One region of the Ferrimonas sp. YFM genome, then DNA from elsewhere that is predicted to be linked to it. Evidence: predicted binding sites of a transcription regulator. Region 1 holds the regulator's gene; each other region holds the start of a gene.
What was found. The regulator LexA, encoded in region 1, represses DNA repair genes until DNA is damaged. The targets are predictions, from matches to a motif close to TACTGTATNNNNATACAGTA.
Positions count from the first base shown of each region.

Region 2: the regulator LexA is predicted to act here: its motif matches at 1,432-1,451, upstream of recN (DNA repair protein RecN).
Region 3: the regulator LexA is predicted to act here: its motif matches at 890-909, upstream of recA (recombinase RecA).

Region 1 is NZ_AP027368.1:176,344-178,615, forward strand. Features, by position in the region: gene plsB (glycerol-3-phosphate 1-O-acyltransferase PlsB) at 1-695, opposite strand, end outside; gene lexA (transcriptional repressor LexA) at 907-1,527, shown strand; gene QUE41_RS00850 (SulA-like leucine-rich domain-containing protein) at 1,527-1,976, shown strand.
Region 2 is NZ_AP027368.1:956,083-958,354, forward strand. Features, by position in the region: gene recN (DNA repair protein RecN) at 1-1,407, opposite strand, end outside; gene QUE41_RS04580 (SDR family oxidoreductase) at 1,565-2,257, shown strand.
Region 3 is NZ_AP027368.1:1,098,694-1,100,965, forward strand. Features, by position in the region: gene mutS (DNA mismatch repair protein MutS) at 1-768, opposite strand, end outside; gene recA (recombinase RecA) at 963-2,003, shown strand; gene QUE41_RS05125 (regulatory protein RecX) at 2,030-2,272, shown strand, end outside.

The sequences.
Region 1 (2,272 bases):
ATCCCCTTGCTCTTGGCCTCGTCGGCGACCGCTTGCTGCAGTCCCTTTGAGGCCAGCAGGCTGGCAAACAGGGCCTGGCGATCCGGCAGACGCGGGCCGGTGGCCACGGTGCGCTGACGACCGAAATGCACCCGGGCAACCCGGGCCAGCTTCTGGGCAATCCCCTCGTCGGTGCCGTGGTTGTCGGCCATGTAACGCAGTGACACGGGACGGGAGAAGCGGATGAAGCTATCCCGGCCCAGCATCATCAGGATAAAGAATTTGCGCAACCAGGTGGGGTGCTCCCGGTTCAGCAGGGTGGCGGAGACACTCTCCTCCTTGCCTGGGTCCCGGCCCCAGAACAGAGACACCGGCACCACCTGGGCGTCCAGGTCATCATAGGTGCGGTGCAGGCCCAGCAGCTTTTCGAAGCGGGCCATAAAGTCCGCTTTCTTGCGCGTGCCAAACAGGGGGGTGGCGCCGTTGAGCCACACCACCCGGCTCACCTTCTCTCCCTTGACCTCCAGGGGCTCAAGGGGACTGGGCAGGCCGCTGTTCAGACAGGCCTCATGCAGGGCCAGCAGATCAGAGTGGGATTCGTGGGCCATCACGTACACCAGGGGCCGCTTGGGATCGATATCCAGCTCAGAGATGGGGTCCTCGGGCACCAGGCGGGTGGTCACTACCGGCTTCTGCAGCCAGCGTGCACCCTGCATCCAGGGTGAAAGGTAGTCTTGAGTCACCGTTGAGTTCGCTTCTTGTTCTTCAATTGACGTAGATTCTACACCGAAAGCGCTCGGTACGGCAGTGGCTCAGATATTCAGTTGTCTCAAACTGTTCCGGAACTCCTGCCTGCAAATAACTGTTGAATTAATCGCCTACCTGTATATACTCACAGTGGTACTGTATAGATAAACAGGTAGAACTATGAAGCCGTTAACCCCAAGACAGAGCCAGGTGCTGGAGCTTATCCGCAGTCACATGCAGGAGACCGGCATGCCCCCCACCCGGGCCGAGATCGCCAAACGCTTGGGGTTCCGCAGTGCCAATGCCGCCGAGGAGCACCTCAAGGCCCTGGCCCGCAAACAGGTGATTGAGATTGTGCCCGGCACCTCCCGGGGCATCCGCCTGCTGGACAGCGGCCCTGAGCCGGAGCAGCTGGGTCTGCCCCTGATCGGTCAGGTGGCCGCCGGTGAGCCGATCCTGGCTCAACAGCATATCGAGCAGCACTGCCAGATGGATCCGGCCATGTTCCATCCCAGCGCCGACTTCCTGCTGAGGGTGCGCGGCGACTCCATGGTGGACATCGGCATCATGGATGGTGACCTGCTGGCGGTACACAGCCAGAAGGACGCCCGCAATGGCCAGGTGGTGGTGGCCAGAGTTGGAGAGGATGTGACGGTAAAACGCTTCGAACGTAAGGGTAACGTCGTCTATCTGCACGCAGAAAACCAAGAGTATCAACCCATAGTGGTCGACCTGGAGCAGGAGTACATGTGCATCGAGGGGCTGGCAGTGGGGGTGATTCGAAATGGAGGATTGCACTGATGAAAAGCCGCCAGGCAACACAATACCGCCACCCTGGCCTGTGGCAGGGAAGTTGGAATCATGGTGCCAGCCTGAACAAGCTGGAGGATGGCATCGAGACCTTGACCCGGCTCGCGCCGGAACTGGCTGAACTGAGCCGCAAAGAGCGCTGGCTGGTGCTGGTCAATCCGCCCGCCTTCGGCTGGAAGCGGATCCTGAAGGAGGCCGGTGTGGCCATGGATCGCATTTTGCTGGTGCGCTGCCAGGACGAGGTGGAGGGGCAGTGGGCCGTGGAGCAGGCCCTGAGCGGCCGCACCTGTTCTGCGGTGCTGGCCTGGTTGCCCACCATCGCCGCCCGTGACTGGCGACGCCTGGAGCTGGCCAGTCGCCGGGCCGATTGCTGTGGCTATCTGTTCCAGCCTCAACACCATCCCATGACTCCTGCCCTGGTCAGCAACTGGATCCACTGATTTTCGGGAAAAAGGGGGGCTTTAGGCTGTAATTAGCCCCAATCCCGATTTTTGAATCTAATTCGCCCCCTTCCTGCGATAATTCGCTCATTCTTTCATCTGCTTAGACTTATATTCCGACTTGGCCGGCATATAAGGTATTTCCTCTGTTTTGCCCTTCCATTGTTTCATTGAGTGCTATTCTTGATCTTGATCAAATGAGTTTGTCTCATTAGGTTAGGAAAAGACACGATCGCAGAATCGTGTGCGGCGGAGTGACTCCGGATTAAGCGGTTCCGCGGTATGCCCAAACCTAT
Region 2 (2,272 bases), 780 kb from region 1:
GGTGGGGCCGGAGATCCCCACATCCACTTCGTCGAAGATCAGGGTCGGGGTGGCCACCTTGCGAGCGGTGATCACCTGGATCGCCAAACTGATGCGAGACAACTCGCCCCCTGAGGCTACCTTGCCCAGGGGCTGCAAAGGTTGTCCCGGGTTGGTGGAGACCAGGAACTGCAACCGGTCGCTGCCGCTGGGGGAGAGCGATTGTGGTTCGAAGTTCACCTCTATATGGAACTTGGCATGAGGCAGGGCCAGCTCTCTGAGGTTGGCGGTGATCTGCTTATTCAGCTCTTTGGCATAACGCTGGCGGCTCTTGCTGAGTCGCTGGGCGGACTGGCCACAGGCCTCTCTGGCCTGGTCACGTTCCAGTTCCAGTTGCTCGAGGCGCTCCTCTCCGGCACCGATGGCGGAGAGCTCCTGGGCCAGCTGGGTGTGGAAGTCGGCCAGATCGGCGGCTTTAACCTGGTGCTTGCGCGCCAGGGTCATGGCTTTGGAGAGACGCTCCTCCAATTCGTGGAACCGCTCCGGATCCATCTCCAGGCTCTGATGGTAGCGATCCAGCTCGGCGGCGCCCTCCTGCAGTTGAATCAGCCCCTCATGAAGAAGCTCGACAGTGGGCGCCAGGGCGGCATCGTCACCGGCAAGGGTTTCCACCTCACCTATCGCCTGTTGAAGCAGAGACAGGGCGTTTACCTCTTCCCCTTCACTGAGCAGGTAGCAAGCACGCTGGCTCTGCTCCATGAGGGTGGTGCAGTTGGCCAGCCGTTTGTGTTCAGCTTCAATGTTCTGAAACTCCCCCGGCTCCAGGCCAAATTCATCCAACTCCTGAACCTGGTACTCCAGCAGCTGCCGACGGGCCTGACGTTGTTCCTGCTCGTCGCGCAGACGCACCAACTCATTGTCCAGGTGCTTCCAGCGCCGGTAAGCGTTGGCACAAGCCTCCAGCAAACCATGATGGGCGGCATAGTTGTCCAGCAGGCTTTGCTGGGTCTGACTCTGCAGCAGCCCCTGATGGGCATGCTGGCCGTGGATGGTGAGCAGCATCTGGCCCAGGGCCTTGAGCTGGGCCAGAGGCACCGGCTGGCCATTGATCCAGGCTTTGGAGCGTCCTTCACCGCTGATGCTGCGCCTGAGAATGCACTGGTCCTCGTCGTCCAGCTCATTCTCCTTTAGCCAGTGGACGGCGTCGGGAATGGCACTGATGTCGAAGCAGGCAGACAGTTCAGCCCGGGGGGCGCCGGGGCGCACCATGGCGGCTTCCCCCCGGCCACCAAGGCAAAGCCCCAGGGCATCAATGGCGATGGACTTACCGGCACCGGTTTCCCCGGTGATGGTGGTCATTCCGGAGTGAAACTCCAGCTCGAGGAATTTTACAATGGCAAAGTTGGAGACCGTCAGTTGGCTCAGCATCTCAGTTTCCTGTATGAATCGACATACTGTATGGAAAGACAGTATAGAAAGACAGTATAGGGCTTTTTTCTGCTCAGTAAAGCAACAGAGACAAAAAGTTGTACAGCGGGTAACCGCCTTCTATGGTTCATTGAGGGTGGTTTTCGGAGGCGTCTGCATGATAGCAGTGGTGACCGGCAGCAACAGAGGACTGGGGTGGCATGTGGCTCATCAATTGGCTGAGAGGGGGTACCATGTGGTGACCTGCGCCCGAAGCCATGAAGCCGCCACCCGGGTGGCGGAGTCCATTCGGGAGAGGGGGGGAGAAGCCAGCCCCTTTATGCTGGATGTGTGTGATGCCGAGCAGGTTCACGCCCTGGGAGCCTGGCTGGGTCAGTTGTTCGGCGGGGTTGAGGTGCTGGTGAACAATGCCGGGATCTTTGTCGATCAGGGGCAGTCCCTGTCGGACATCACTCTGGAGCAGTGGCAGCAAACTCTGACGACCAACGTCACCGGGGCGATGCTGATGTGCAAGATGATTCTGCCTCTGATGCGTCCCAGGGGCTATGGGCGCATCGTCAATGTTTCCTCCGGCTATGGCTCTCTGGCCGAGATGGGAGAGTTGCAGGTGGCCTACCGGGTGTCCAAGGCGGCCCTGAATGCGCTGACCCGGGTGGTGGCTTCTGAGGTGTCCGATGAGGGGATTAAGGTCAATTCCGTCTGCCCTGGCTGGGCCAGAACCGACATGGGCGGGCCTCAGGCCAGCCGGGATCCGGCCGAGTCGGCCAACTGGATCACCTGGGCAGCGACCCTGGATCCCCAGGGCCCCAATGGCGCCTTCTTGCGAGACGGCAAATCGATTCCCTGGTAGACAGGGTCTGCGGAT
Region 3 (2,272 bases), 920 kb from region 1:
CACGATGCCCTCATCGGAGAGATGGCGGCCGATGCTGCGGATGTGGGGCAGGGCGGTACGCTGGGTGTCCTTGACGTATTGAAGCAGACAACCGGCGGCGCACAGGCCCAGGTTGGCGTCCTCCACCCCAAACCCGGCCAGATCCCGGGTACCGAACTGCTCGGTCAGCTGCTTGCGGGCGGTGGCCAGGTCAAACTCCCATTCGGGCCGGCGGCGCAGCCCCTTGAGATCCTCCACCAGGTGCATTGCCATCAGCGATTCGCAGTAGAGCAGTTCCACCGGCGCCACCCGTTGCAGCTCGGCGGCCAGGCTCTCTTCATCGTTCAGCTCATTGAGGAAGAACCGGCCGGAGGTGAGATCCAAAGTGGCAAAGCCAAAACGGCCCTGGTGTTCATACAGGGCGGCCACCAGGTTATCGCGACGCTCGGTCAGTAGAGCTTCGTCGGTCACCGTGCCCGGGGTGACGATGCGCACCACTTTGCGCTCCACCGGGCCCTTGCTGGTGGCCGGATCGCCCACCTGCTCACAGATCGCCACCGATTCACCCATCTGCACCAGCCTGGCCAGATAGCCCTCAACCGCATGGTAGGGAACGCCGGCCATGGGGATGGGATCGCCGCCGCTCTTGCCGCGGGCGGTCAGGGTGATGTCCAGCAGAGCCGCAGTGCGCTTGGCATCGTCATAGAAGAGTTCATAGAAGTCGCCCATGCGATAGAACAGGATCACATCCTGATGCTGGGCTTTGAGAGTCAGGTACTGCTGCATCATCGGCGTGTGATGCGCTAGGGCGTCGGACTGGGGGCTCACGAGTTTCCTGCTGGGCAAAATCGACAAAGCCGTTATCATACCCCGGATCGAAAAACGCCTCCATACAGTAAACAGGGGTTGATACTGTATGACTATACAGTATACTGACCCCAGTTAAAGATAACGCCTCATCCAATTTCAGAGTGGAGCTAGCAATGGACAACAACAAACAGCGGGCATTGGCCGCTGCCCTGGGACAGATTGAAAAGCAGTTTGGAAAAGGCTCTATCATGCGCCTGGGTGATGCCACTGCCATGGACATTGAGGCCATCTCCACCGGTTCTCTGGGCCTGGATGTGGCTCTGGGTATTGGCGGTCTGCCCGCCGGTCGTGTTGTTGAGATCTACGGTCCTGAATCTTCCGGTAAGACCACCCTGACTCTGCAGGTGATCGCCGAAGCTCAGAAGATGGGCAAGACCTGTGCCTTCGTGGATGCTGAACACGCCCTGGACCCCATCTATGCCGAGAAGCTGGGTGTGAACGTGCAGGAGCTGCTGGTGTCCCAGCCCGATACCGGTGAACAGGCTCTGGAGATCTGCGACATGCTGGTGCGCTCCGGCGCCGTGGACGTGGTGATCGTCGACTCCGTGGCCGCATTGACGCCCAAGGCGGAGATCGAAGGCGAGATGGGTGACTCTCACGTGGGTCTGCAAGCCCGTCTGATGTCTCAGGCCCTGCGTAAGCTGACCGCTAACATCAAGCGTTCCAACACCCTGTGTATCTTCATCAACCAGATCCGGATGAAGATCGGTGTGATGTTCGGTAACCCTGAAACCACCACTGGTGGTAACGCCCTGAAGTTCTACGCCTCCGTGCGTCTGGATATTCGCCGCACCGGTGCCATCAAAGATGGTGACGAGGTGGTGGGTAACGAAACTCGGGTCAAGGTAGTGAAGAACAAGGTGGCACCTCCGTTCAAACAGGCCGAGTTCCAGATCCTCTACGGTGAGGGTTCCTCCAAAGAGGGTGAGCTCATCGATCTCGGTGTGAAGCACAAGCTGGTGGAGAAATCCGGCGCCTGGTACAGCTACAAGGGCGAGAAGATTGGTCAGGGTAAAGCGAACTGCATCCGCTTCCTCAAGGAAAACGTGGCCATCGCCGAAGAGATCGAGTCCCAGCTGCGTGCCATGCTGCTGGTGAAGGCCGAGCCCCAGGCCGACGAGTTTGACCCTGCTAAAGAGGGTGAGGAAGCCTGAGCCAGGCCGACCTCAAACAGGCGGCTCTGAATCTGCTGAGCCGCCGGGATCACGCCAAAGCCGAGCTGAAGCAAAAACTGCGTCAGCGCGGCTTTGATCTTTCTGGCAGCGACGAACTCTTCCTCCAGCTGGAGGAGTGGGGCTATCTGGATGAGGCGCGCTTTGCCCTCTCTTACGCCCGCAGTCGTGCCCTTCGTGGTCAGGGGCCTGCCAAGGTGAGGCAGGAGCTGCGTCAGCGGGGCCTTTCCTCTTCCCTGATTACTCAGGCC